Regions from separate parts of the Mesorhizobium sp. U510 genome, predicted to be linked through region 1. Evidence: predicted binding sites of a transcription regulator. Region 1 holds the regulator's gene; the other holds the start of a gene.
What was found. The regulator PhoB, encoded in region 1, activates phosphate uptake and scavenging genes when phosphate is short. The targets are predictions, from matches to a motif close to TGTCATNNANCTGTCAT.
Positions count from the first base shown of each region.

Region 2: the regulator PhoB is predicted to act here: its motif matches at 10,147-10,163, upstream of ACLGL5_RS08170 (DUF1045 domain-containing protein).

Region 1 is NZ_CP180532.1:238,065-252,477, forward strand. Features, by position in the region: gene ACLGL5_RS02960 (hypothetical protein) at 1-298, shown strand, start outside; gene ACLGL5_RS02965 (YMGG-like glycine zipper-containing protein) at 382-627, shown strand; gene ACLGL5_RS02970 (CHASE domain-containing protein) at 726-2,366, opposite strand; gene ACLGL5_RS02975 (ATP-binding cassette domain-containing protein) at 2,517-3,341, opposite strand; gene ACLGL5_RS02980 (sugar ABC transporter permease) at 3,355-4,686, opposite strand; gene xylF (D-xylose ABC transporter substrate-binding protein) at 4,832-5,872, opposite strand; gene ACLGL5_RS02990 (ROK family protein) at 6,146-7,396, shown strand; gene phoB (phosphate regulon transcriptional regulator PhoB) at 7,409-8,098, opposite strand; gene phoU (phosphate signaling complex protein PhoU) at 8,118-8,825, opposite strand; gene pstB (phosphate ABC transporter ATP-binding protein PstB) at 8,851-9,654, opposite strand; gene pstA (phosphate ABC transporter permease PstA) at 9,651-10,502, opposite strand; gene pstC (phosphate ABC transporter permease subunit PstC) at 10,506-11,489, opposite strand; gene pstS (phosphate ABC transporter substrate-binding protein PstS) at 11,556-12,611, opposite strand; gene ACLGL5_RS03025 (PAS domain-containing protein) at 13,136-14,413, opposite strand, start outside.
Region 2 is NZ_CP180532.1:1,254,121-1,268,533, reverse strand. Features, by position in the region: gene ACLGL5_RS08220 (3-deoxy-7-phosphoheptulonate synthase) at 1-306, shown strand, start outside; gene ACLGL5_RS08215 (LysE family translocator) at 339-974, opposite strand; gene ACLGL5_RS08210 (helix-turn-helix transcriptional regulator) at 1,104-1,799, shown strand; gene ACLGL5_RS08205 (Gfo/Idh/MocA family protein) at 1,811-2,920, opposite strand; gene ACLGL5_RS08200 (MurR/RpiR family transcriptional regulator) at 3,077-3,922, shown strand; gene ACLGL5_RS08195 (bifunctional 5-dehydro-2-deoxygluconokinase/5-dehydro-2-deoxyphosphogluconate aldolase) at 4,078-6,012, shown strand; gene iolD (3D-(3,5/4)-trihydroxycyclohexane-1,2-dione acylhydrolase (decyclizing)) at 6,049-7,899, shown strand; gene iolE (myo-inosose-2 dehydratase) at 8,054-8,971, shown strand; gene ACLGL5_RS08180 (hypothetical protein) at 9,015-9,233, shown strand; gene iolB (5-deoxy-glucuronate isomerase) at 9,238-10,050, shown strand; gene ACLGL5_RS08170 (DUF1045 domain-containing protein) at 10,202-10,909, shown strand; gene ACLGL5_RS08165 (alpha-D-ribose 1-methylphosphonate 5-triphosphate diphosphatase) at 10,945-12,084, shown strand; gene phnN (phosphonate metabolism protein/1,5-bisphosphokinase (PRPP-forming) PhnN) at 12,081-12,710, shown strand; gene ACLGL5_RS08155 (COG4280 domain-containing protein) at 12,899-13,654, shown strand; gene ACLGL5_RS08150 (hypothetical protein) at 13,651-13,866, shown strand; gene ACLGL5_RS08145 (SMP-30/gluconolactonase/LRE family protein) at 13,934-14,413, opposite strand, start outside.

The DNA.
Region 1 (14,413 bases):
CATCGGCTGCAGCAACTCGATGACCGATTGTCGTGAGCTGCAGGTGCCGGTGAGCATTTTCGAAACCGCCGACGAATGCACCGCCGAACGGCCGTTTGCCATGGGCGACGTGCAGGGGCAGGCGCAGCACATCGTCGCCAGATGTCTCGCTGTCGATCCAGCACTCGAGGATGACTACGACCAGGTCGTCTGGAAGGTGCGTCCCGACGGCAGCCTCGACGCCTCTCTTGCCATTTCCAGCCTTGTCATGGCATCGAATGCGATGCGCCCAGAAAAAGACTATCTTAGCCAAGAATAAATTCGCGCAGCAAAGGTCGTCATTTCATGCTAAATGGCTGCTGGAGCTTACCAAAGTGTGGACACAAAGTGAGGAGTGACTCTATGCGGAAGATGATTATTGCCATGGTTGCGGTTGCCGCTCTCAGCGGCTGCACCTCGACCGAGCAGGACGTGGTTGGCGGCGGCTTGATTGGCGCCGGTATCGGCGGTCTGGTCGGCGGCGGCAAGGGCGCGCTGATCGGTGCAGCTGTCGGTGCCGGGTCCGGCCTGCTGGTGCGCAACCTGCGCAATGGTTATTGCCAGTATCGCGATCATCGCGGCCGGATCTACACGGCCCGCTGCAACTGATTCGGCGATAGTTGAAACTTCGATCCGGAGGCCGGTTCGCCGGCCTCCGGATTTTGCACGTATGGGCGTGCCATTTGCTGTCGGCCTGAATATTCGTCTCAGCCTGTCAGCGGAATTTTGATTTCCACCTTCAGACCGTCGGCCTGAAAATCGCGCTTGATCGTGCCGCGCAGTTCGCGCGTGACGTTGAGGTCGATCAGCTTGGTGCCGAATCCGGTCTCGGCCGGCGCCTCGACTTTTTTCTTCCCGGCCTCCCGCCAGTTCAGCGCCAGTGTCCGCTCCCGCCCGCGCCCTTCCACCGACCACTCGACTTTGAGCGCCCAGTCGCTCCTGAGCGAATTGGCGGAATTGCCGGCTTCGCCATATTTCAGCGCATTGGTCGCCAGCTCATGGAAGGTCAAGCCAAGCGCCTGCGTCGTGGTCTCGTCGAGCAGCACCTCCGGTCCCGACAACAACCCCTCGGGCAGGTCTTTGCCGAACACCTGGCCAAGCTCGATGCGCAGGAGGTCGGCGAGATCGGCCTTCTGCCAGCGCGAGCGCGTCAGCATGTCCTGGGAGGCTGCCATCGCCTGCAGCCTGGCCGAAAAAGACGCCGAAAACTCGTTGACGTCGGTCGCCCGCGACGCCGTCTGCCGCGCGATCGCCAGCACCCGGGTGATCGAATTCTTGATGCGATGCTTCATCTCCTGCAGCATCAGGTCCTTTTCGAGCAGGCTCTTTTCGGTCGTCTCGTGCAGGCGCGAGGCCGCCTCATAGGCGCGCTCCTGATAGCGCGCCACCAGCGCGATGGCGCCCGCCGCGAGCAGGCCGAACAGCCCCAGCATCACAGGGATGGCGCGCGAAGACGGCTGCGAGAAGGCGCTGGTCGGCCGAAACAGCACCGTCCACGGGCGGCCGGCCACAGTGAGCTTGCGGGTGACCAGGAGCCGGTCGCCAAAGGCGGAGGCCGGCGGCGTCTCCGAACGGAACAAGAGATTGTCGCCGTTCACCGCACCGTCATAGATCTCGGTGTTGACCGGCAGCAGCGGCGCGCGACTGAGCGCGATCTGGAACAGGTCCCGCGCCCGGAAGGCCGCATAGAGAAAGCCCGCGGTCGAGGATCGCGATGCGTTGATGACCTCCGGCGCGGTTTCGACGTTGAGCCGCACGAAAACCAGGAAGCCGGGGAAGGTCTGTGTCGCGCCTGTGCCCTGGCCCAGTTGCACCAGTCCGCTCGCGTGCTGCTTGTCGTCGGCCATCGCCTGCTCGATCGCCGCGCGCCGCACTCGTTCGCTGAACATGTCGTAGCCGATGCCCGTCTGGCTGGACGGATCCAGCGGCTCGAAGAGCATGATGGGCGTGCGCCAGGGCTGCGTCGTCTCCGGATAGATCGGATGGCTGGCGCCGAAATCGTGCAGGATGTCTCGTTCGGCCGCCGCCTCGTCCCCCGTCTTGACGAGCCTGAGGAATCCGATGCCCCGCAGGCCGGCGAAATTGTTGTCGATGTCCAGCGCGTTGAAAAACGCCTTGAACTCGCTGTGGGAGATATCTCCATTGCGGGCGTCGAACAGGGCCTGTGTCGACCGCAGCAGCGACAAATGCAGATCGATACGGCTCTCGATCCGGTTGAGCGCGTCGTCGGCCGCCGCTTCGAACTTGATGCGGGAGGCTTCCTGCGTCGCGAAATAGGCGAACCCCGCCATGGTCATGCTGATCAGCGCTACGGCGATGAACGCAACGATTGGAAAAAGTTTCTTCAACGGATGATGCGGTCCATGAGCAATACCGGACCTTTATGGGCAAGTCGTCAGGCCAACACAATGGCAAGGCCAAGCCATCGCGATCACTGGCATATCACGTGAGCGGCAACCGGCCATGCCGATCAGCGCATTTCGGGCGGTCGGCAGGCCTCAGGCGGCGATCTTCAGCGCGCCCGGCCCCGGGATGGCGCCCGGAGGACATTTGCCCAGGATGATCATGCCGAGCACTTCGTCCTGGGTTACATCGGTGGTGCGCGCGGTGCCGACGACCTGGCCGTTCTTCATCACGCAGACCCGGTCGGCCAGCTCGAAGACGTCGTGGATGTCATGGCTGATCAGGAAGATGCCGATACCATCGGATTTTAGCTGTTTGACCAGTTCGCCGACCTGCGCCGTCTCCTGCGGACCAAGGGCTGCCGTCGGCTCGTCCATGATCAGGATGCGGGCGTTGAACAGGATCGCGCGCGCGATCGCCACCGACTGGCGCTGGCCGCCCGACAGCTTGATCACCGGCTCCTTGAAGCGCTGGAAGCGCGGATTGAGCCGGCCCATCACCTTGCGGGCCTCGGCCTCCATGGCAACGTCGTCGAGTGTGCCCCAGCCGGTCATCAGTTCGCGGCCGAGGAACAGATTGGCAGCGGCGTCGACGTTGTCGGCCAAGGCGAGCGTCTGGTAGATGGTCTCGATGCCGTATTTCTTGGCGTCGCGCGGGTTGGAGATCGAAGCCTCCTCGCCATTGACGAAGATCTGGCCGGCATCGCGCTTGTAGGCGCCTGACAGGATCTTGATCAGCGTCGATTTGCCGGCGCCGTTATGGCCGAGCAGCGCCACGACCTCGCCGGGGAAAAGATCGATCGAGGCATCGTCGACGGCGCGGATGCCGCCAAAGGCGATCGAGATGTTGCGCATGTCGATCAGCGGCGTGCCAGGGGCCGCAGTTGTGGGGGCAGTTGCGGGAGCGATTTTGTCGGCCATGATCGTTTCTCCCCTAAACCCGCTTGCGATAGACGGTGTCGAGCCACACCGCGATGACCAGCACGGCGCCGACGACGATGCTCTGCAGCGGCGAGTCGATGCCGAGCAGCACCATGCCCGACTGCAATGACTGCATCAGAAGCGCGCCCAGCATGGCGCCCATCACGGTGCCGGAACCGCCGGCGAGCGACGTGCCGCCGATTACGGCGGCGGCGATGACCAGAAGCTCGTCCAGCGTGCCCAGCGCATTGGTCGACGCGTTGAGCCGGGCCGACGAGATCGCCGCGCTGACCGCCGCCAGCACGCCCATGATCATGAACACCTTCATGGTCACCCAGCGGGTGTTGATGCCGGCAAGTTCGGCCGCCTCCGGATTGCCGCCAATAGCGAAGACGTAGCGGCCGAAACGCGTGCGCTTGGTGATGAAGGTCATGATGATGCCCACGGCCACCGCCATCAGCACCGGTATGGCAATGCCATGCGCGATGTACAGCCCGCCTTCGGGAACGGTAATGCCGTTCTGCTGGGCATACTGGCGCACGATGCCGATCGGCCATGGATAGGAATTGGCGATCCAGACGGCGCCAAGGATAGCGGCGCAGGCAACCACGCCAAGCAAGGTCTCGGCCCAGACAGGGCGCAGCGGAAAGTGGAACCGCTTGCGCTGCGACCTGCCGTTGAGCAGCATGAAGGCGACCGCCACGCAGGCGACGACACCGACGATCCAGCTGGCGGTGGCGCCGATCGAGCCGCGTGGTCCGCCGCCCATCAGCTGGAAAGTCGTGTCGAGCGGCGCGACCGTGCGCCCGCTGGTAATCAGCCATGCCATGCCGCGCCAGACCAGCAGGCCGCCCAGCGTCACGATGAAGGCCGGAACCTCCATATAGGCGATGATGAAGCCCTGGAACGCGCCGATCAGGAGACCAAGCGCCACGCCAGCCGCCAGCGCGATGATCCAGAGCCAGGGGTTTCCAAGCTGGAAACCGACGACGCGGATGAGGAATTCAGCCTGCGCCACGCCCATGATCATGCCGATCACGCCTTCGACGGATCCAACCGAGAGGTCGATGTTGCGCATGACGATGACCAGCACCATGCCGGTCGCCATGATCGCGACCGACGAGGTTTGCACCGACAGGTTCCACAGATTGCGCGGTGTCAGGAAAAGCCCGCCCGACAGGATATGGATGCCGACCCAGATGACCAGCAGTGCACCGACCATGCCGAGCATGCGCGTATCGAGTTCGGTAGCCTTGAGGAACCGTCCGACGGCGCTGAGTTCGGATGCACGCGCCTTGTCCGCTGTAGTGCTGCCGACCGGTTGATTAGAGGTCGTGTCGGTCATGCTATCCTCCCACCGGTTTACCGTCTGGCGCGGGTACCGAACATGGATGCTATTTGCTTTCCGCGGTCATTTGAAGCGGGAAGCCCCTTGAGAAACGCCGCGGCTTTTGGGCCGCGGCGTCGATATCGAACGGTATTGCGCCGTTTTAGTTGCAGGCGGCGACGCTGCCGGCGGCGACGCCCGCGCAGACTTCGTCCTTCTTGATCCAGCCGGCGTCGATGACGACGTTGAGATTGTCCTTGGTGATGGCCACCGGGGTCAGGAACAGCGACTTGACGGTGTTGCCGCCGGGCGTCGTGAAGTCCTTCACACCGGCGATGTCGGTCATCTTCTTGCCGTCGGCCAGCTGCGAGGCGATCTCGGCGGCGTTCTTGCCGAGTTCGCGCGCGTCCTTCCACACCGACACGGTCTGGGTGCCAAGCGCGATGCGGTTCAGCGCGGCATGGTCGCCGTCCTGACCCGAAACCGGCACGGTGCCGGCAAGACCCTGCGCCGTCAGCGCCGCGACGACGCCGCCGGCGGTGCCGTCATTGGCCGCGACGACCGCGTCGACCTTGTTGTCGTTGGCGGTCAGGAACTGCTCCATGTTCTTCTGGGCGTTGGCGGGCAGCCAGCCATCTGTATAGGCCTCGCCGACATTCTTGATCTTGCCGCTGTCGATGGCAGCCTTGAGCACTTCCATCGAGCCCGCGAACAGGAAGTCGGCGTTCGGATCGGCGCCCGAGCCCTTGATGAAGACATAGTTGCCTTCCGGCTTGGCCTTGAACACCGCGCTGGCCTGCAAGCGGCCGACTTCCTTGTTGTCGAAGGTCAGGTAGAAGACGTCCTTGTTCTCGATCAGCCGGTCATAGCCGACGACCGGAATGCCTTCGTCCAGCGCCTTCTGCACGGCCGGGCCGATGGCCGAGGCATCCTGGGCCAGGATGATCAGCGAATTGGCGCCCTGCGAGATCAGGCTCTCGACATCGGTAAGCTGCTTGCCGGGATTGGATTGCGCATCGGCGGAAATATACTTGTCGCCGGCGGCCTCGATCGCCTTCTTCATGGCGGCCTCGTCGGTCTTCCAGCGCTCTTCCTGGAAGTTGGACCACGAAACGCCGATGACCTTGTCCTTCGCCTGCGCGACCGACGCAAGCGTCAGCGACATGGCGACACCCGCCAGGATGGCGGCTGTGAATCTCTTCATGATATTCCTCCCTGCGCCGCGTATGGCGCGACCAACTGGCCCTAAGGCCGGCACAGAGGCCCTATTTTTTCGAGCCTCGAAAAAACACTGATCCAACACCGGAACGCTGTCAACAACGATTCTGATGGATTTTGATGTCCCTCTGAATTTTTTTCGAGCTTCGCAATAAATAAATGACAGCACAGGCCGCTTCTGCCAGTATTTGACCGTATCGCCGGCAGCGTTCGAGGGAGGACCGGAAGAACCGCGGCGACCGGGAGGATGTGAAAAAACATGTCGGTCGGAATCCGCCACGACGATCTGCGCCGGCGCAACCGCGCCATGGTGATCGCGGCCGTGCGCCGGGCCGGCCGGCCCTCGCGCACCGAGATCGCAGCGACCACCGGCCTCAGCCATTCGACCATATCGGCGATTTCCTCCGACCTGATCGGTGAAGGCATCCTGGCCGAGGGCAAGCCGAGCGAGGCCGGCGCGCTGAAACGCGGCAGGCCGCAGGTCGGCCTCGGCCTCAATCCGGAGGCCGCGGCTGTGATGACCGTGGTGCTGTCGCTGAATTTCCTGTCGGTCGCAGTCATCGACTATGCCGGCCAGGTGATATCGGAGGAACAGCGCCGGCTGGACACGCTGACCATGTCGCGCGAGGCGCTGATCGGCGAGTGCGTGGCCATAGTGCGGCGGCGCCTCGAGGATCCCGACATCGACGTACGCAGCGTCGCCCGCATCGCGCTGGCGATCCAGGGCATCACCGACACCGAGGCCCGGGCGATGCTGTGGTCGCCGATCACACCGCAGACCGACATCGCCTTCGCAGACATACTCGAAGCAGAGTTCGGTATCCCCGCCACCATGGAAAACGACTGCAACATGATGGCGGTGGCGCTGCGCTGGCGCGATCCCGAGCGCTACCGCGACGACTTCATCGCCATCCTGCTTTCGCACGGCATCGGCATGGGGCTGGTGCTGAAGGGCGAGCTGTTCACTGGCACCCATTCCTCAGGCGGCGAATTCGGCCACATGATCCACCGGCCGGGCGGCGCGCTCTGCCGCTGCGGGCGGCGCGGCTGTGTCGAGGCCTATGCCGGCAATTACGCCATCTGGCGCAACGCCAGGCAGCTCAGCGAGGACACCGAGCCGGTGGCCGATGTCAGCGACGCGCAGATGCGGGCGCTGGCCGCGACGGCACGGGAACGGGACGGGCCCGAGCGCGAAGCCTACCGCAAGGCCGGGGAGGCACTCGGCTACGGCCTCGGCAGCCTGTTTGCGCTGATCGATCCCGCGCCCGTCGCCATGGTCGGCGTCAGCGCCGCTGCCTTCGACCTGATCGAGCCGGCATTGCGCGAGGCCATCGCCCAGACCGCCGGCGGCCAGCACTCGAAATCGATCTCCTTCGACACCGAGCCGAACGAACTGCCGCTGATCCGCGAAGGCTGTGCCATGCGCGCGCTGACCTTCGTCGACCAGGAGATTTTCGCGCCCGGCGTGCAAACGAAAGCAGGCCCTGCCGCGAAGAAAAACGTCGCCTGAGTCAGTTCGTGCTCAATCCTCGCGGATCGCGTAGCCCGCCCCACGGATGGTGCGGATGACATCCGGCATGCGGCCATTGTTGACCGCCTTGCGCAACCGGCCGACATGCACGTCCACGGTGCGCTCGTCGATGTAGATCGTCTCGCCCCAGACATTGTCGAGCAGTTGGCTGCGCGAGAACACGCGCCCGGGGTGCCGCATCATGAATTCGAGCAGGCGGAATTCGGTCGGCCCGAGCCGGATCTCGCTCTTCTTGCGGTAGACCCGGTGCGATTCACGGTCGAGCACGATATCGCCGACCTTGAGCACGCTGGACAGCACTTCCGGCTTGGCGCGGCGCAGCAGCGCCTTGACGCGGGCCATGAATTCCGGCGTCGAGAACGGCTTGACCAGATAGTCGTCGGCGCCGGTGGAGAGCCCACGTACACGGTCGCTTTCCTCGCCCCGGGCGGTCAGCATGATGATCGGCAGCCGCTCGGTCTCGGGCCGCATTCGCAGGCGCCGGCAGAGTTCGATGCCGGACACCGCCGGCACCATCCAGTCGAGCACAAGGAGGTCGGGCACGTTCTCCTGCAGGCGGATTTCGGCTTCGTCGCCGCGGGTCACCACCTCGACCTGGTAACCCTCCGATTCCAGATTGTAGCGGAGGAGCACGCCGAGCGGCTCCTCGTCCTCCACCACCATGATGCGTGGTGCGATCATCGATTGATTACCCCTGCGCTCAGGCCGCCGGCGCCGACATCGCCGTCTCGTCCTGTTTTGGACGATTGGCGGGCAGTTGCGTGCCGGTCAGGACATAGTACGCATTCTCGGCGATGTTGGTCACATGGTCGCCGATGCGTTCGAGATTCTTGGCGCAAAACAACAGATGCGTGCAAGCCGTGATGTTGCGCGGGTCTTCCATCATATAGGTCAGCAATTCGCGGAAGACGGAGGTGTATTTGACGTCGATGCGCTCGTCGTCGGCGCGCAGCTTCGCCAGTGCCGCGGCATCGCGCGCCGCATACTCCTCGATCACACCCTGCACCTGGATCAACACCAGCTGCGCCATGGCGTCGATGGAATGCGACAGGTCGCGCGGCGTGGCGCTGAGGCCGACAGTGCCGACGCGCTTGGCGATGTTCTTGGCAAGGTCGCCGATGCGTTCGAGGTCGCCGGCCATGCGGATCGAGCCGACGACATGGCGCAGGTCGTCGGCCATCGGCTGGCGCTTGGCGATCAGCGTGATGGCGCGGTCGTCGAGTTCGCGCTGGCGCGCATCCATGATGGCGTCGTCGGAGACGACGCGCTGAGCGAGAGCATTGTCGGAGTTCAGCAGTGCCTTGGTGGCGCCGCCGACCATCGAGCCGGCGAGATCGCCCATGTCGCTGATCAGCCTGCTGATCTGTCCGAGATCCTCGTCGAAGGCTGCGACTGTGTGTTCGGCCATGATCCTGGTCCTCGTATGCGTGCGATCAGCCGAAGCGGCCGGTGATGTAGTCTTGCGTGCGCTTCTCGCGAGGCGACGTGAAGATCTTCTCGGTGCGGTCGAACTCGACCAGTTCGCCCAGATACATGAAGGCGGTCTGCTTCGAGACGCGCGCCGCCTGCTGCATGTTGTGGGTGACGATGACGATCGTGTAGTCGGCCTGCAACTCGTCGATCAGCTCCTCGATCTTGGCGGTCGACAGCGGGTCAAGCGCCGAGGCCGGCTCGTCGAGCAGGATCACCTCCGGCTTCACCGCCACGGTGCGGGCGATGCACAGCCGCTGCTGCTGGCCGCCCGACAGGCTGAGGCCGCTGGCATTGAGCTTGTCCTTGACCTCGGTCCACAGCGCCGCGCGCTTGAGCGCCTGCTCGACACGGCCGTCCATCTCGGCCTTGCTGATCTTCTCGTAGAGCCTGACGCCGAAAGCGATGTTCTCGTAGATCGACATCGGGAACGGCGTCGGCTTCTGGAACACCATGCCGATCTTGGTGCGCAGCAGGTTGAGATCCTGCGAACGGTCGAGGATGTTCTGGCCGTCGAGCAGCACCTGGCCCTCGGCGGTCTGCTTGGGATAAAGCTCGTAGATGCGGTTGAAGACGCGCAGCAGCGTCGACTTTCCGCAACCCGACGGGCCGATGAAGGCGGTGACGCTGCGCTCGGGCAGCGACAGCGTGATATCCTTCAGCGCCTTCGACTGGCCGTAGTAGAAGTTGAGGTTCTTGACCTCGATCTTGGCCTTGGTCACCGCCTCGGCGGCGATCGTCATGTCTGGAGACAACATCTGGCTCATTTGTCCTCTCTGCGTCCGGTCAGGCTGCGCGCAAAGATGCTGAGCGCGAGAACCGTCAATGTGATTATGAGTGCACCGGTCCAGGCCAGCTGCTGCCATTCCTCATAGGGGCTGAGAGCGAACTGGAAGATGGTGACAGGCAGGCTGGCCATCGGCGCGTTGAGATTGCTCGACCAGAACTGGTTGTTCAGCGCCGTGAAAAGAAGCGGTGCGGTCTCGCCGGAGATGCGGGCGATGGCCAGCAATATGCCGGTGACGATGCCCGAAAGCGCGGCGCGATAGGCAACCGAGCGGATGACCACCCAGCGCGGCGCGCCGATCGCGGTGCCGGCTTCGCGCAAGGCGTTGGGCACCAGGTTGAGCATGTCCTCGGTGGTGCGCACGACGACGGGGATGACCAGGATGGCGAGTGCTACGGCACCGGCGATCGCCGAGAAATGCCCCATCGGCCGCACCATAAGCTCATAGACGAACAGGCCGATGATGATCGACGGCGCCGACAGCAGGATGTCGTTGATGAAGCGCACCACCGTGGTGAGCTTCGAGAAGCGGCCATATTCGGCCATATAGGTACCGGCCAGCACGCCGATCGGCGTGCCGACGATGATGCCGATGATGGTCATCACGATGCTGCCGTAGATGGCGTTGAGCAGGCCGCCGGCGTCGCCGGGCGGCGGCGTCATTTCCGTGAAGACCGAGAGGGAGACGCCGGCCAGGCCCTTGTAGAGCAAGGCGCCAAGGATCAGCGCCAGCCAGGCAAGGCCGATGCCGGCAGAGATGACGCACAGCGTCATCATCACGCCATTCTTGCGCTTGCGGCTTTGGTGAAGCGATGCGGCTGTCGACATCGGTCAGGCTCCCGTGCGGGCGTCGATGCGCATCAGCATGTAGCGGGCGATGGCAAGGATCAGGAAGGTGATAACGAACAGGATAAGGCCGAGCGCGACCAGCGAGGAGGTGTAGAGATCGCCGACCGCTTCGGTGAATTCGTTGGCGATGGTCGCCGAGATGGTCGTTGCCGGCGCAAACAGCGACGTCGAGATGCGGTGCGCGTTGCCGATGACGAAGGTCACCGCCATCGTTTCACCGAGCGCGCGGCCGAGAGCGAGCATGATGCCGCCCATGATGCCGATGCGAGTGTAGGGAATGACGACCCGGCGCGTGACCTCCCAGGTCGTGCAGCCGATGCCATAGGCCGATTCCTTGAGCACCGACGGCACCGTATCGAAGACGTCCTTGGTGATCGAGGTGATGAACGGCAGGATCATGATGGCCAGGATCATCGCCGAGGTCAGCAGGCCGATGCCATAAGGTGGGCCCGCGAACAGGCCGTTGAGGCCGGGAATGCCGTGGAACACGCTGATGATGAAGGGCTGCACCGTCGTCTGCAGGAACGGCGCCAGCACGAACAGGCCCCAGATGCCGTAGATGATCGAAGGGATGCCGGCCAGCAGTTCAACCGCCATGCCGATCGGACGCCGCAGCGGGCGTGGGCAAAGCTCGGTGAGGAAGATGGCGATGCCGATACCGAGCGGCACGGCGATCAGGATGGCGATGGCCGAGGTAATGATGGTGCCGTAGATCGGTGCCAGGGCGCCGAACTTCTCCGTCACCGGGTTCCAGCTTTCGCTGGTCAGAAAGGAAAAGCCGAAGGTCGACAGGGCTTGCCAGGAACCGGCAAACAGCGAGATCGCAACGCCGCCGAGCAGAACCAGCACCAATATCGCGGCGGCGCGGGTTGTCGCATGGAAGATTGCGTCGGTCAGCGCGAACCGTCGAACGGTGGCATCGCGCGAACTTCTAACGGCTGGCAAGGCTTCCTGGACAGCGCTCATGTCAAGCTCGGCTCTTTCAGTTGAAGGAAAAGGAGCGCCGCGGGCGCGGCGCTCCTTTGGAGGATGTTACTCGCCAACGTAGACGGGCTTGCCGCCGGCCTGGATGTCGGCCTTCCACGAAGCCTTGATCAGGTCGACGACGCTGTCGGGGATCGAGACATAGTCGAGCGCCTTGGCGGTTTCCTTGCCGTCCTTGTAGGCCCAGGCAAAGAACTTCAGGGCTTCGCCAGTGGCAGCGGCATCATCCGGAGCCTTGTGGATCAGGACCCAGGTCGAGGCCGCGATCGGCCAGGTGGTGTCGCCGGGCTCGTTGGTGATGATGACGTTGAAGTTCTTGGCGCCCTTGAAGTCCGCATTCGAAGCGGCCGCGCCGAAGGATTCGAGCGACGGCTCGACGACCTTGCCGGCTGCATTCAGCATCTTGGAATAGGACAGGTTGTTCTGCTTGGCATAGGCATATTCGACGTAGCCGATGCCGCCGTCCGTCTGCTTGACGGTGTTGGCAACGCCTTCGCTGCCCTTGGCGCCGACGCCCGTCGGCCATTCGACGGCGGTGTCCGAACCGACCTTGTCCTTCCAGTCGGGCGAGAGCTTCACCAGATAGTTGGTGAAGTTGAAGGTGGTGCCCGAGCCGTCCGAACGATGCACGACGGCGATCGCGGTCGACGGCAGGGTGAGGCCGGGGTTCAGCGCCTTGATCGCGGCATCGTCCCAGGTGGTGATGGCGCCGAGATAGATCTGGGCGAGCGTCTTGCCGTCGAGGACGAGTTCGCCCGGCTTGACGCCGGTCAGGTTGACGATCGGCACGATGCCGCCCATCACCATCGGGAACTGCACGAGGCCGTTCTTTTCCAGATCGGCGTCGGACATCGGCTTGTCGGTGGCGCCGAAGGTCACGGTCTTGGCGATGACCTGCTTGATGCCGCCGCCCGAACCGATCGACTGATAGTTGAGGCCGATGCCGGTGTCCTTCTTGTAGGTGTCGGCCCACTTGGCGAACACCGGATAGATGAAGGTCGAACCAGCGCCGGAAAGGTCAGCTGCGATGGCTGCGGAAAGGGTGAAGGTAGACGCTGTAGCCATTGCGATCGCAACGGCCGCCGAGCGGATGAAATGTCTCATGTGGCCTGCTCCTGTTCGGAAGATGGTCTCTCGGCGCCATTGCTAACCAGCGCCCGCTGAGGCCAATAGCCTTGGATTATTACAGTCGCATGACAGTTTCGTGTCAGCCCGGTAACGCGTCGCCGGCACTGCAAAAGGCGGTCGCGTCGGATCGCCGTGGCCTGATCCGAGTTTGCGCCCGGAATCAGGGACTTGAGCCATCCACCGGCCGGAGCCGCCGCCGGATTCGACGGGGCTTTGTCGGATGAAGAAAATCCGGACGGGAGCGCGTTGCTCAAGGCCAGAGCGTGTCATGGCCGGGCCATCGCCAAAAACAGGTCCGTTGGGGTAGGTTGACGCTGTTTGTTGCCGGCGGTCGCTGCTCCCGCCCGTAACTGCAAGGGCGGAATTCGATTTTGCCATTGTCCCGGGTCGGCGCCGCCTTTGGTATGGTGCGATCGCACCATAGGCATTGCACGCAGGGGTAGCAGCAGAATCCGCGATTGATTCCCTCGGCTTGCCTCTTGGAACCGGGCGACGCCCTGCTATCCCGCGTTGCGCTGGACCTGGCGCCCGGCGCCGAGCCAGCGCTCGACTTTCTCCAGCAGGGCCCTGGGGCTGATCGGCTTGGGCAGATAGTCGTCCATGCCCGCCTCCAGGCAGCGTTCGCGATCGCCCTTGAGCGCATGCGCGGTCACGCCAACGATCGGCACATGCATGCCTGTTTCCTGCTCCAGCTGGCGGATGGCGGCGGTCGCCTCGAGCCCGCTCATCTCCGGCATCGAGACATCCATCAGGATCATGCACGGATTGAGCTTGCCGAATGCGTCGAGCGCCTTACGGCCATTGCCGACGATCTCGAAACTATGGCCGGTCTCGCGAAGGATCTGGGTGAAGACCATCTGGTTCACCTCATTGTCCTCGGCCACCAGTATGTCCAGCCTGTGTCCATCACCGCCAGTGGCGGGCAGCCGGGGCCGAACCGGCGGCGGCTGCAATTGCGCGCGTTGTTCGGACAGCGCCAGCGGCTGCGGCTGGGGAGCATCAGGCCTTTCGGCTGCAAGCGGCTGGATGGCCTGGCTGTCCGTGGCGTGGCGATGGCGCTGGATGGTCGCCACCAGCGTCTCCAGGAGCACCGAGGAGCGTGCCGGCTTGATCAGCTGGGCATCGATGCCGAGATCGCGGTAGCTTGTGTTGGCGAGCGACTGGTCGACCGAGGTCAGCATGATGATGGGCGTGTCCGCGAGGCCTTCGGTGCTGCGCACGATGCGCGCCATTTCGGCGCCGCTCATCTCGGGCATCTGGTAGTCGAGCACGACGCAATCCACACGCACGCCATAGGCGGCGGCCGCGATCAGCACCTTGAGGCCCTCCGCGCCGCTTTCGGCCGCGCAGGAATCGAACGTCCACGAGGTCATCTGCTCGGTCAGGATGGCCCGGTTGACGGCATTGTCGTCGACGATCAGCACGCGTGCGCCCGTCACGTCCACCGGCATGATGCGCTGCCCGCTCTGTCCGGCCCTGGGCAGCGTCACGGTGAACCAGAAGGTCGAGCCCTTGCCCTCGGCGCTCTCGACGCCGATGGTGCCGCCCATCAGTTCGACCAGCCGTGAGGTGATGGCAAGGCCAAGCCCGGTGCCCTCATGCCGCCGTGTCGAGGAGGTGTCGACCTGGCTGAATTTTTCGAACACCAGCTTCAGTTTTTCCTCGGGGATGCCGATCCCGGTGTCGGTGACCGAGATCGTCAGCCTGGTTCCGGTCGGAACCCTCTCACCGGTCACGTCGACCAGCACATGGCCTTCGTCGGTGAATTTCACCGCATT
Region 2 (14,413 bases), 1.0 Mb from region 1:
ATGATCGATGCCAGCCACGCCAACTCGACCAAGAAGCCGGAGAACCAGCCCAAGGTGGCGGCCGATGTGGCCGGCCAGGTGGCGGCGGGCGACGAGCGCATCATCGGCCTGATGATCGAGAGCAATCTCGTCGCCGGCCGGCAGGACGTGGTGCCCGGCAAGCCGCTCGTATATGGCCAGAGCATCACGGATGGCTGTATCGACTGGGCGACCACCGAGACCGTGCTGCACGGCCTTGCCGGCGCCGTCGAATGGCGCCGGTCGGCACGCCGCGCCATGCTGGAAAGCCGGCAAGGCGCTGCCTGACAGGACGGCAATGTGGGAAGGGCGGCGCTGGATTACGCCGTCCTCAGCCCTTCCCAGGCGGTGAACACCGAGACCGCAAAGAGCAACAGCCCGGCCGCGCGGCCGGCAAGGATGGTCGCCCGCGGATTGGCGATCAGAAGCTTGCGGCTGCGGCCGGCGGTGATTGCAAGCCCGCCATAGATCGCGGCCTGGGTGATCACCGTCATCAGACCCATGACAGTCGCCTGCACCCAGATCGGGCCGTAGTCCGGCTTCAGGAACTGCGGATAGACGGCAAGCACGAACAGATAGGCCTTCGGATTGATCAGGCAGGTCACCAGCCCCTGGCGAAACGCCTTCCATGCGGAGCGGCTGCCGACAGGCCCGTCCTGACCGACGGTGATGGAGCTGCGCATCAGCGTGATGCCGATGAAGGCCATGTAGGCGGCGCCGGCGATCAGCAGGGGCTTGAACAGGATCGGCACGAAATGCATCAGCAGGCCGACGCCGATCGCCCCGTTCAGCGTGTGCACCATGCCGCCGACCATGATGCCGCCGGTCGCGGCCAGACCCCTGTCGCGGCCGCCGGTCAGCGCATTGGCCAGCACGAACAGCATGTCCATGCCCGGAACGGCGATGATGCCGAACAGCAGGATAAAGAAAAGCCAGAGATTTTCCGCGTAGCCCATGTCAGTTGCCTGTCGCCTCGTTCCACCAAGCCGCAGCGGAACCTGTTGATTTTCAATTCGATAGGCAGTCCTATAGGTCGACCCAACTGACAAGGGTGTGTCAGTTGCGGTCGGAGCCGGGTGAGGAATATGCGCAAGGCGTCACGCCTGTTCGAGATCATCCAGATCCTGCGGCTGGCGCGGCAGCCGGTGACGGCCGCCATGATCGCCGAACGGCTGGAAGTGACGATCCGTTCGATCTATCGCGACATCGCCGCACTTCAGGCGATGCGCGTGCCGATCGAGGGTGGGCGCGGCATCGGTTATATCTTGCGCCCCGGTTTCGACCTGCCGCCGCTGATGTTTTCGATCGAGGAGATGGAGGCGATCGTGCTGTCGCTGGCGCTGCTGGAGCGCACGGGCGACGACGAACTCAAGCAGGCGGCCAAGCGCGTCAGCAGCAAGATCGCCGGCGCGGTGCCGCCGCCGCTGCGCCAGACATTCGACGCCAATGCCCTGCATGCCTGGGGCTTTGCCGCCCCCTCGGCCGGCACGATCGACCTGGCGCTGGTGCGCCGCGCCGTCCGCGACGAGGAGAAGCTCGACCTCTCCTATCGCGACGAAGCAGGCCGGACCACGCAACGCATCATCCGGCCGATCGCGCTGATCTACTACGCCGAGTCCGCCAACATCGTCGCCTGGTGCGAACTGCGGCACGCGATCCGCAATTTCCGCAGCGACCGCATCGAGGACTGCCAGCCGACCGGGCTGCACTTCAAGGGCGAAGGCGACCGCCTGCGCCAAATCTGGGTCGACGGCTGGGAAACCCCGGCCCCCGGCGGCTAGACGAGCAGGTATTACCGCACATCCACCCAGCGCTTTTCCTCGAAGGAGCGAGCCATGGCGTGCACGGTGCGCTCGATCTCCAGACCTTGCGCGAATTCGATGAGGCGCGCCGGTCTGCCGGCGAGCCGCGTCAGCAATTCGTGGCACTCGATGATCTTGAGGTCGTTGAAGCCCAGGCCATGGCCGGGCGCCGGCAGGAAGGCGTCGTAGGGCTTGTGGTGCGGCGCCACCAGGATGGTGCGGTAGCCCTGCTCGGTCGGGCGATCAGCGGTGAGATAGAGCTGCAATTCGTTCATCCGCTCCTGATCGAACAGGATCGAGCCCTTGGAGCCGAAGATCTGGATGGCGATGCGGCCTTTGCGGCCCCAGGCCGAGCGGTTGACCTGGAGCGTGCCGGCAATGCCGTTTTCCAGATGCATCAAGATGCTGGCGATGTCGTAGGTCTCGACCGCGCGGCGGCCGCCCGCCGCCAGCTTGCGGTCGGCATAGGGCTTGGCCATATCGCAGATGACGCTGGCGACGCGGCCGAACAGGACCGAGACCAGCGACAGCGGATGCACGGCGAAGTCGTCGAGCGCGCCGTAGCCGGAGGCGGCTTCGTGCTTCCAGAAGAACAGCGCCTCGGGATCGGCCATGAAATCTTCGTCCATCTCGATGCGCAGATGATTGACCTCGCCGATGATCTTCTCGTCGAGCAGCGCGCCGATGTGACGGATGGCCGGGCTCTGGATGTAATTGTAGCCAAGGGCAGCGACCTTGCCGGATTTCTTCGCTGCTGCCGCCATCGCCTCGGCTTCGGCAAAGCTCGGCGCCATCGGCTTTTCGCACCACAGATGCTTGCCGGCCTGGAGGATGGCGATGGCCATTTCCGGATGGAACTGGTTGGGCGTGGTCAGCGAGACGATATCGACTTCCGGATCGTTGACGACGGCGCGCCAGTCGCCTGAGGCCTTGGCAAAGCCAAACTCCCCGGCCTTGCGCCGGGCAAGCTCCTCATTGACCTCGCCGAGATGGACGAGCCTGGGCTTGGCCACGTCGGGAAAGACGGCGCCGACGGCACTCCACGCAATGGCGTGGCACTTGCCCATGAAACCCGTGCCGATAAGACCGACGCCGACCATTTTCCGTTTCCTCCGCTGCCTGAAGCACTGCGTGGATGAATTAGTCCATTTTCTCTCCAAATGGAATGTCTGCCTCATTTTTTATGGCGTTCTTGCGCAGGCTCGCTATGATGGGGCAGAGAGGACGTTTCACGGATGAGCTTGGACGGGCCGACGATGGACGAACGGGTACCTCGCGACTTCGAGACGCTGCGCGCCACCATCCTGGACCGGCGCGAAAGCCTGCCCAAGCGCATCGCCCAGATCGCCGCCTACGCGCTCGACAATCCCGACGACATCGCCTTCGGTACCGCCGCCAGCATCGCCGCCTCGGCCGGCGTGCAGCCCTCCACCCTGATCCGCTTTGCCCAGCAGCTCGGCTTCGACGGCTTCACCAGCCTGCAGCAGGTGTTCCGCGAGCGGCTGCGCGAGCGCAACTCATCCTATGACGAGCGGCTGCAGGCGCTGCGCGCCAAGGCCGAGGGCGGCGCCGGTCACCGCGCGATCTTCGACGGCTTCGTCGCCGCCGCCAGCACCTCGCTCAACGACATTTCGCGCACGCTGGACGATGCGCATCTGGAAGAGGCGATTTCGCTGCTGGCAAAGGCGCAGACCATTTATGTCTTAGCCAAGCGGCGCTCCTATCCGGTGGCGAGCTATATCGCCTATGCGCTGGGCAAGCTGAAGATCCGCAACCAGCTGATCGAATTGGCCGCCGGCCTGAACGCCGAGATGATCGCCTTCGCCACGCCGGCGGACGCCGTCATCGCCATCTCCTTCTCGCCCTATGCGCCGGCCACCATCGAGGAAGCACGCACCATTTCAGAACAGGGCGTGCCGATCGTCGCCATCACCGACAGCTCGTTTTCGCCGCTCGCCCAGTTCGCCAGGGTCTGGTTCGAGGTTGCCGAGGCGGATTTCGCCGGCTTCCGTTCGCTGTCGGCGACGATGGCCCTGGCCATGGCGTTGACCGTTGGCGTCGGCGAGAAGCGGCGCGATACCGCCCGCAGGCGCAAAGCCTGATCGGGCACCTAAAAGCCAATTTTAGATCCGGGAATGCTCATTCCATATTGACTATGGATTGGAATTATTATTTCATATTCCCGGCACCACGCCGCCGCTCGCGCGTGTTACCCAAACAATGTTGTTCCTGACAACAAGTCTGACGGGAGGTTCCAATGAGCGAAGCCGTGGACGCCAGACAGGCGCCGCTCGACGTCATCACCATCGGTCGCGCTTCCGTCGACCTCTACGGCCAGCAGATCGGCTCGCGGCTGGAGGACATCACCTCTTTCGCCAAGTCGGTCGGTGGCTGCCCGGCCAACATTTCGGTCGGCACGGCGAGGCTTGGCCTGCGTTCGGCGCTGCTGACGCGCGTCGGCGACGAGCAGATGGGCCGCTTCATCCGCGAACAGCTGAAGCGCGAAGGCGTCAACACCGATGGGCTGAAGACCGACAAGGAGCGGTTGACCGCCCTGGTGCTGCTTTCGGTCGAGAGCGAAGGCGTTTCGCCGATGATCTTCTACCGCTCGGACTGCGCCGACATGGCACTGGCGCCGGAAGACATTGACGAGGCGTTCATCGCCTCGGCGCGTTCGATCGTCGTCACCGGCACGCATTTTTCCCGCCCCAACAGCGACGCCGCCCAACGCAAGGCGATCCGCATCATGAAAGCCAAGGGCGGCAAGGTTATCTTCGACATCGACTATCGGCCCAATCTGTGGGGTCTTGCCGGCCATGCCGAAGGCTTCGAGCGCTATGTCAAATCGGACCGGGTCTCGGCCCAGCTGAAGACCGTGCTGCCCGATTGCGATCTCATCGTCGGCACCGAGGAAGAGATTATGATCGCCTCGGGCGCCGATGACTGCCTGAGCGCGCTGAAGACGATCCGCGCGCTGTCGGCGGCCACCATCGTGCTGAAACGCGGCGCCATGGGCTGCATCGTCTATGACGGACCGATCAGCGACGACCTGGAAGACGGTGTCGTCGGCAAGGGTTTTCCGATCGAGATCTACAATGTGCTGGGGGCCGGCGACGCCTTCATGTCCGGCTTCCTGCGCGGCTGGCTGGGCGGGCAAGACCATGCGACGGCGGCGACCTGGGCCAATGCCTGCGGCGCCTTCGCCGTGTCGCGGCTGCTGTGCGCGCCGGAATATCCGACCTTCGAGGAGCTGCAGTTCTTCCTCAAGAACGGCAGCAAATACAGGGCGCTGCGCAAGGACGAGGCGATCAACCATATCCATTGGGCAACGACCCGGCGGCGCGACATCCCGTCGCTGATGGCACTCGCCTGCGATCACCGTGTGCAGCTAGAAGACGTGGCGGCGAAAGCCGGCGCCGATGCGGCGCGCATCCGCGATTTCAAGGTGCTGGCGGTCAAGGCGGCAGCCAAGGTCGCTGCCGGCCGTGACGGCTACGGCATGCTGATCGACGAGAAACATGGCCGCGAGGCGATGTTCGAATTCGCCAGGCATTCCTTCGCCTGGCTCGGACGCCCCGTGGAACTGCCAGGCTCGCGGCCGCTGCGTTTTGAGTTCTCGCAGGACATCGGCTCGCAACTGGTGGAATGGCCGGTCGACCATTGCATCAAGTGCCTGTGCTTCTACCACCCCGACGATCCGGCGGCCTTGAAGGAGGAACAGCAGCAGAAATTGCGCGCGCTGTTCGAGGCGGCGCGGAAAGTCGGCCGGGAACTGCTCGTCGAGATCATCGCGGGCAAGCACGGCAAGCTCGACGACACGACCATTCCGCGCGCGCTGGAGGAACTCTATGCGCTCGGCATCAAGCCGGACTGGTGGAAGCTCGAGCCGCAGGCGTCGGCCGGTGCATGGGCCAGGATCGAAGCGGTCATCCTGAAGCATGATCCGTGGTGCCGTGGCATCGTGCTGCTTGGGCTGGAAGCGCCGCAGGACGAGCTGGAAGCCGCCTTTGCGGCCACCGCCAAGGCGCCGATCGTCAAGGGTTTCGCCGTCGGCCGCACCATCTTCGTCCATGCGGCCGAAGAGTGGCTGGCCGGCAGGATGTCGGATGACGAGGCTGTCGCCGACATGGCGTCGCGCTTCGAACAGTTGACCGAGGCGTGGCTTGCCGCGCGCGGCCGCAAGGCGGCATAAGAAGGCGCGGCAGAAGAACTGCGGAGGAAACCTATCATGAGCAAGACAATCCGCCTGACGATGGCGCAGGCGCTGACCCGCTTCCTCAGCCGCCAGATGACCGAGATCGGCGGCAAAAAAGTGCCTATCTTCGGCGGCGTCTGGGCGATCTTCGGCCACGGCAATGTCGCTGGCATGGGCGAGGCGCTCTACCAGGTGCGCGACGAACTGCCGACCTTCCGCGCCCACAATGAACAGGCGATGGCGCATGCGGCTATCGCCTATGCCAAGGCCAATTTCCGCAGCCGCTTCATGGCCGCGACCTCTTCGATCGGCCCCGGCGCGCTCAACATGGTGACGGCGGCGGCGCTTGCCCATGTAAACAGGTTGCCTGTCCTGTTTTTGCCCGGCGACGTCTTCGCCAACCGCATCCCCGACCCGGTGCTGCAGCAGGCCGAGGATTTTTCCGACGGCACGGCGACGGTCAATGACTGCTTCCGTCCGGTGTCGCGCTATTTCGACCGCATCACGCGGCCTGAGCAGATCATCCCGGCGCTGAGCCGCGCCATGCAGGTGCTGACCGATCCGGCCGATTGCGGCCCGGTGACGCTGTCGCTCTGCCAGGATGTGCAGGCCGAGGCCTATGACTATCCCGAAAGCTTTTTCGCCGAACGGGTCTGGCACCAGCGCCGGCCGCGCCCGGACCGCCACGAACTCGCCGCCGCTGTGGCGGCACTCAAGGGCGCGAAGAAGCCGCTGATCATCGCCGGCGGCGGCGTTCTCTATTCGCAGGCCTCCGATGCGCTGGCCGAATTCGCCCAGGGCGCCGGTATTCCGGTCTGCGAGACACAAGGCGGCAAATCCTCGCTGCCGGACGATCATCCGCTCAACATGGCGGCGGTCGGCGTCACCGGCACCTCGGCCGCCAACCGGCTGGCGGAAGAAGCCGATGTGGTGCTCGCCATCGGCACGCGCCTGCAGGATTTCACCACCGGCTCATGGGCGCTTTTCAAGACTTCCAGCAAGACCATCATCGGGCTGAACGTCCAACCTTTCGATGCCGGCAAGCACCGGGCACTCCCGCTGGTCGCCGACGCGGCCGAGGGACTGGCCGAACTCGGTGCCGTGCTGAAGGGCTGGAAGGCGCCTGCCGCCTGGACCGACGATGCGGCCACCGGCAAGAAGGCCTGGCAGGCCGACGCGGCCAAGGTGACGGCCTCGACCAACGCCGCTTTCCCGTCCGACGCGCAGGTGATCGGCGCCGTGCAGCGGGCCATGGGCTCCGGCGTGACGCTGCTGCATGCAGCCGGCGGTCTGCCCGGCGAATTGCACAAGCTTTGGCAGGCCGGCGCGCCGGGTTCCTACCACGCCGAATACGGCTTCTCGACCATGGGCTACGAGATTGCCGGCGGACTCGGCACCAAGATGGCCAAGCCCGGCGAAGAGGTGGTCGTCATGATCGGCGACGGCTCCTATCTGATGCTGAATTCGGAGATCGCCACCTCGGTGATGCTGGGTTTGAAGCTCACCATCGTGCTGCTCGACAACCGTGGGTATGGCTGCATCAACCGGCTGCAGATGGCGACCGGCGGCGCCAACTTCAACAATCTCCTGAAGGATTCGCGCCACGAAATCCTGCCCGACATCGACTTCGCCGCGCACGCGGCGAGCATGGGCGCAATTGCCGAGAAAGTGCCGTCGATTGCCGGCCTGGAAAACGCCCTGCAGAAGGCGAAGACGAACGACCGCACCACCGTGCTGGTCATCGACACCGACCCGCTGGTCTCCACCGAGGCCGGCGGCCATTGGTGGGATGTGGCGGTGCCGGAAGTCTCCTCGCGGCCGCAGGTGAACGCGGCGCGCAAGGCCTATGACGAAAAGCGCCAGATGCAGAGCGTTGGCGATTGATGCTAAGTCGGCGCTGCTCCCTACCTCCCCCTTGTGGGGAGGTCGGACCGAGGGTCCGGGTGGGGGTCGGCGTCGCACCCCCACCCCGCTGCTTCGCAGCGACCCTCCCCACAAGGGGGAGGGTGAGAAACGAACTAAAATCTGGAGTGACGACTTGAAAGCCAAACTGGGCATGTCCCCCATCGCGTGGTGGAACGACGATCTTGCGGAACTGAGCGATGACGTGTCGCTGGAGGAGTGCCTGCGCCAGTCGCGCTCGGCCGGTTTCACCGGCATGGAGATGGGGCGGCGTTTTCCCAACGACCCTGCCGTCATGCTGCCGATCCTCAAGGCCGCCGACGTGACGCTGTGCGGCGGCTGGTTTTCCGGCACGCTGGTCGATGAGGAGATGAGCAAGAACAAGGATCGCATCCAGCCGATGATCGAGCTGTTCAAGGCGGTCAACGCGCCTTGCATCGTCTATGGCGAGGTCGGCCGCTCGATCCAGGGCGACCGCTCGAAGCCGCTGGCAACCAAGCCGAAACTCACCGGCGACGAGATGAACGCCTATGCAAGGCGCCTGACCGAATTCGGCGAATGGTGCGCCGAACAAGGCATGCCGCTCTCCTACCACCATCACATGGCGGCAGTGGTCGAGACCGAGCCGGAACTCGATGCCTTCATGCGCCATTCCGGCGAAGGCATTCCGCTGCTGCTCGATGCCGGCCACCTGGCCTTTGCCGGCGGCGACGTACTGCGCGCCATCGACAACCACCACAAGCGCATCAGCCATGTGCATGTGAAGGATGTGCGCATGGATGTGATCGACAGGCTCGACCGCACGAAACAGTCCTTCCTCGACGCCGTGGCGCTCGGCGCCTTCACCGTGCCGGGCGACGGCTCGCTCGACTTCGGCGCCATCGTGCAGCGCTTCGCCGACCATGGCTATGAAGGCTGGTTCGTGGTCGAGGCAGAGCAGGACCCGAAGAAGAACCCGCCGCTCAAGATGGCGCAGGTCGGCCACAAGGAGCTGATGCGGGTGATGACGGCAGCCGGCTACACGGTCGAAACCCAGGGTTTTCCGAATGCCTGACGCGACGGGTTCACGGCGAGGCAGGTTGCTGTAGATTGGCCCGATGAAAGATTCCGAGCACCCCTTCTTCCGCCCGTTGTGGCGGCGTGTCGCCGTCGTCGCGGTCTGTATCATCTGGTCGATCATCGAGTTCACCACCGGCACGCCATTCTGGGGCACCATCGCGCTCGGCTTCGCCGGCTATGCCGCCTGGCAGTTTTTTTATCTGTACAAGCCGGTTGATGAGAACAAGGCGCCGGCCGAGTCCGAACCGAAGGAGTAACCCGATGTCGAAGCTGCTGGTGAAGGCCGACAAGGGCCATGGCCGCGTTGCCCATGTGACGCCGAAAAGTGCCGGCTGGACCTATGTCGGTTTCGACCTGCATCGGCTGCAACCCGGCGAAAGCGCCTCGGGAAAGACGCAAGACCGCGAAGTCTGCCTGGTGTTCGTCACCGGCAAGGGCGCGGCGAAAGCCGGAGGCAAGGATCTCGGCCTGCTCGGCGCGCGTATGTCGCCTTTCGACGGCAAGCCGTGGTCGGTCTATGTGCCCGAGGGATCGGACTGGTCGGTGACAGCGGACACCGAATTGGAACTCGCAGTCTGCTCGGCCCCCGGCCTCGGCGGCGGCTTGCCGGTTCGGGTGATCGGGCCGGACGATCTCGGCCAAGAGGTGCGCGGCAAGGGCACCAACACGCGCTACGTCACCAACATCCTGCCGGAAGGCAAGCCGGCCGATTCTTTGCTGGTGGTCGAGGTCATCACGCCGGGCGGCCACACGTCGAGCTATCCGCCGCACAAGCATGACCAGGACAATCTGCCGGCAGAATCCTATCTCGAGGAGACCTATTACCACCGCCTCAACCCGCCGCAGGGCTTTGCCTTCCAGCGCGTCTACACCGATGCCGACACGAATGGCCATCGCGCGCTGGACGAAGCCATGGCGATTGAGGATGGCGATGTCGTGCTGGTGCCCAGGGGTTATCACCCCTGCGCCGCCTGCCATGGCTACGATCTCTACTATCTCAACGTCATGGCCGGGCCGAAGCGGACGTGGAAATTCCACAATGCGCCCGAGCACGAATGGTTGATGAAGGCCTGACCGTTTTGCGTTTCCGGCTGAACTTATTGGTCCAGCTCGGAAAAATCGTCGGCTAAGGACCTATTGGGTCGATTTGCCTTCGAAAACCCTTCAAAGCTTCGTCAATCCGTCATGGAAATCACCTATGGCAGCGGTCTGACGAGGATTCTCGATGCGTTATGCCATCTATTTCACCCCCCGGCAGGACGAACCGCTGGCGCGGATCGCCGCCAACTGGCTCGGCCGTGACCCGTTCGGCGCGGCGACGAAACCGGTCGAGGCCGTGGCCGATCTGGCGGCGGAGGAAGTTGCCTTCCACACCGCCTCGGCACGCCGCTATGGCTTCCACGCGACGCTGAAAGCACCCTTTCGCCTGGCTGCCAGCGAGACCGAGACGTCGCTGCGCGCCGCAATCGACCATTTTGCCGAAGCGACGCCGGTTGTGACGATCCCGCGTCTCTTCGTCAGCCAGATCGACAGCTTCTTCGCGCTGGTGCCGGAAGGACCGCTGCCGCCGCTCAACCGTTTCGCCGACGAGGTGGTGCGCGATTTCGACCGCTTCCGCGCGCCACTGACCGAGGCCGAGATCGAACGGCGCAGCCCGGATTCGCTGAAGCCGGCCGAGTTCCGCAATCTCTGCCAGTGGGGTTACCCCTATGTCTTCGAGACCTTCCGCTTCCACATGACTCTGTCGGGCCGCGCCGGGCCACAGGAAAGCCCTCGTTTGCGCGCAGCAATCGACAGCCTGTTCGCGGATGTGTTGCGGCAGCCGGTGCTGGTCGACGCGTTGACGCTGTTTATCGAGCCCGAACCGGGCGCGCCGTTCATGGTGCTTTCGCAGCACGCGCTGGGACGCCGCCCGGCAAGGAAAACTGGCTGAACTAACCTGCTCGAAGAACCAAAGGACTGCTCGAAATGACCGCCGAAACCGTTCTTTCCAACGCCCGCATCGTGCTTGCCAACGAGATCGTCGAGGGGTCGCTGGTGCTGCGTGACGGCTTTATCGCCGACATCGATGCCGGCGGCAGCCGGTCGGGCGAGGACATGGGCGGCGACTATGTCATTCCAGGGCTGGTCGAGTTGCACACCGACCATCTCGAGGGACACTACGCGCCACGGCCGAAGGTGCGCTGGAACCCGATCGCAGCGGTGCTTGCCCATGACGCGCAGGTGGCGACCGCCGGCATCACCACCGTGCTCGACGCCTTGCGCGTCGGCATGGACGAGGACGCCGACCTCACTTTGGCCGATATCCGCAAGCTGGCCGACGCTATCGAGGACAGCGTCGCGCAGGATCGCCTGCGCGCCGATCACTTCCTGCATCTGCGCTGCGAGGTTTCGGCGCCGGACTGCCTGCAGGCCTTCGCCGATTTCGACCAAGACGACCGGGTCAAGCTGGCCTCGCTGATGGATCATGCGCCCGGCCAGCGTCAGTTCGTCAATCTCGAAACCTATGCCTATTACTACCAGCGCAAGCTGAAGCTGACCGACCGCGACTTCAAACTGTTCTGCGAGAAGCGGATGGCGGAATCGGCGCGCTATTCGGCGCCGAACCGCGCGGTGATCGCGGCTGCCTGCCGTGAGCGCGGCATTGTGCTTGCCAGCCATGACGACGCCACATCGGGCCATGTCGACGAGGCGATCGAGCAGGGCGTGCGCGTTGCCGAGTTCCCGACCACCGAGGAAGCGGCGCGCGCTTCGAAGGCCGCGGGCCTGGGTGTTCTGATGGGTGCGCCGAATGTCATGCGCGGCGCCTCGCATTCGGGCAATGTCTCGGCGCGCGCGCTGGCCGGCGACGGCCTGCTCGACATCTTGTCATCAGACTATATTCCCTTCAGCCTGATCCAGTCGGCCTTCTTCCTCGGCGACATGGTCGAAGGCATTTCGCTGCCGCAGGCGGTCGCCATGGTGTCGAAGAACCCGGCCGAGGCCGTTGGCCTGACCGACCGCGGCGTCATCGAGCAGGGCCGCCGCGCCGATCTGGTGCGCGTGCGTGTCGACGACCATGTTCCGGTGGTGCGCACCGTCTGGCGGCAAGGGCGCCGGGTCGCATGATGGTGTCGGCCTTGATCGAGCGCGAGTTGTCCGCTGAAACGTTCCCTGTGCGTCATGGCGTCTTTGTCGCCGTCGTGGGGCCGAGCGGCGCCGGCAAGGACACGGTGATCGGTTACGCCCGTACCCTCTTCGCCGATGAGACCCGGCTGGAATTCGTCCGCCGCGTCATCACCCGGCCGAGCGATGCGGCGAGCGAGGATCACGACACACTGGCCGACGCCGCCTTCGTCGAGGCCGAGGCCGACGGCGCCTTCGCCATCTCCTGGGAAGCGCATGGCTTGCGCTACGGCCTGCCTGCCGATGTCGACTGGTCGGTCGCCAATGGCCATGTGGCGGTGGCGAACGTGTCGCGTGCGATCATTCCCACCTTGCGCGAGCGCTATGCCAATCTGGCCATTGTCGAGATCACCGCTTCGCCTGACGTGTTGGCCGAGCGGCTGGCGATGCGCGGCCGCGAGTCGCGCGGCGAAGTGCTGGCGCGCCTGGCGCGCAGCGCCAATGTGACCCTGACCGGCCCCGGCGTGACCACGATCGACAATAGCGGCCCGCGCGAAGTGGCCGGCGAGCGCTTCGCCGAGCTGCTGCGCAAGGCAATGGCCTTCTCCGACATGTCGGGCATGATCTGATTTAGGCGTGCATCCTGCAGCGGCAGCGTGCGCGGCTCAATTGGCCCCAAGCGCCGCCCATTGGCGCTCACTTGCTTTCCCGCGGCTTCCGGAGCGCTATGTGGTGCTGTCCACAGAAGTGATTCCAGGCCACGCGTCCTGGAACACCCGATCAGAGAATCCGGGGCGAACGAGCACAGGGAGCTTTCATGCAGACGCTGACGCCCATCCTCCCGACGGTCACGGCGGCATTTCTCGCCTCCTTCGTCGAGGTCGTCGAAGCCTTCACCATCGTGCTTGCGGTCGGCGTGACGCGCAGCTGGCGCCCGGCGCTGACTGGCGCCGCCTTGGCGCTGGCGTTGCTGGCGGCGCTGGTGCTGGCGTTCGGGCCGCTGCTGGCGCTGGTGCCGATCACCACGCTGCAGTTCATCGTCGGGGTGCTGCTGGTCCTGTTTGGCATGCGCTGGCTGCGAAAGGCCATCCTGCGCAGCGTCGGCGTCATAGCACTGCATGACGAGGAGGCGGCCTTCTCCAAGGAGACCGCCGCCCTCAGCCAGCAGGCCAATGACCGCCGCGCCGACTACCTCGCCGGCCTGGCCTCGTTCAAGGCGGTGCTGCTCGAGGGTGTCGAGGTTGTGTTCATCGTCATTGCCGTCGGCGCCGCCCATGGGCAGACGCTCTGCGCCAGCCTGGGCGCGCTGGCAGCCTTCGTCCTGGTGATGCTTATCGGCCTGGCGGTGCACCGGCCGCTGGCACGCGTGCCGGAGAATGCGCTGAAATTCGTGGTCGGGCTGATGCTGACCAGCTTCGGCATCTTCTGGACCGGCGAAGGCATAGGCGCCGACTGGCCGGGCGCCGATCTCGCTCTGCTCGCCATCTTCTCCATCGTCACGCTGGCGTCCTTTGGCATGGTGCGCTGGCTGCGCAGCACCTATCCCGTATCAGCCGGAGGGTTCGCCCGATGAGCGTCATCCGTCTTGTTGCCAGGGAATTCCTCGGCATGTTCGTCGATGACGGCAATCTGGCGCTGTTGGCGCTGGTGCTGGTGGCCGCCGTCGCGGCGGCGGTGAAGCTGCTGGCCCTGCCGCCGCTGCTCGGCGGCGTGCTGCTGCTGGTCGGCTGCCTCGCCATCCTGCTGCAAAGCGTTCGCCGCGCGGCACGTGCGGTCAAACGATAAAGGCGGCCCGCATGGCCGCTACCTCGGGCATCGTTTCGATAGCAAAACGATGCCCCAGCGATGCTGGCTATCCCTTGAACGCCGGCAGGGTCAGGCCCTTGACGCCGACATCGAGCGCGAACAGTCCACCCGGATTCTTCTGGCGGACGAAGTGGCTGGCCGGGCGCTTGAGGACGGCTGACGTGACATAGAGGATGTCGAGGTCCTTGCCACCGAATTCGCAGCAGGTCGGCAGGTCGGTCGGCAGAACCACGGTCTGCATCAATTCGCCATCAGGATCATATCGGCAGACCTTGCTGGTCACCGGGATGGTCACCCAATAGCATCCCTCGGCATCTACGGTGGCGCCGTCGGCGACGCCGCCGGTCGCCGTCATGTCGATGAAGGTGCGGCGGTTTTCGATATCGCCGGTGGCGGCCTCGAAATCATAGGCCCACACCGCGCCGGCATGGCTGTCGGAGAAATACATGGTCTTGGAATCCGGGCTCCAGGCCAGCCCATTGGAGCAACCGATGCCATCGATCATCTTGTGCACGGAAAGGTCGGG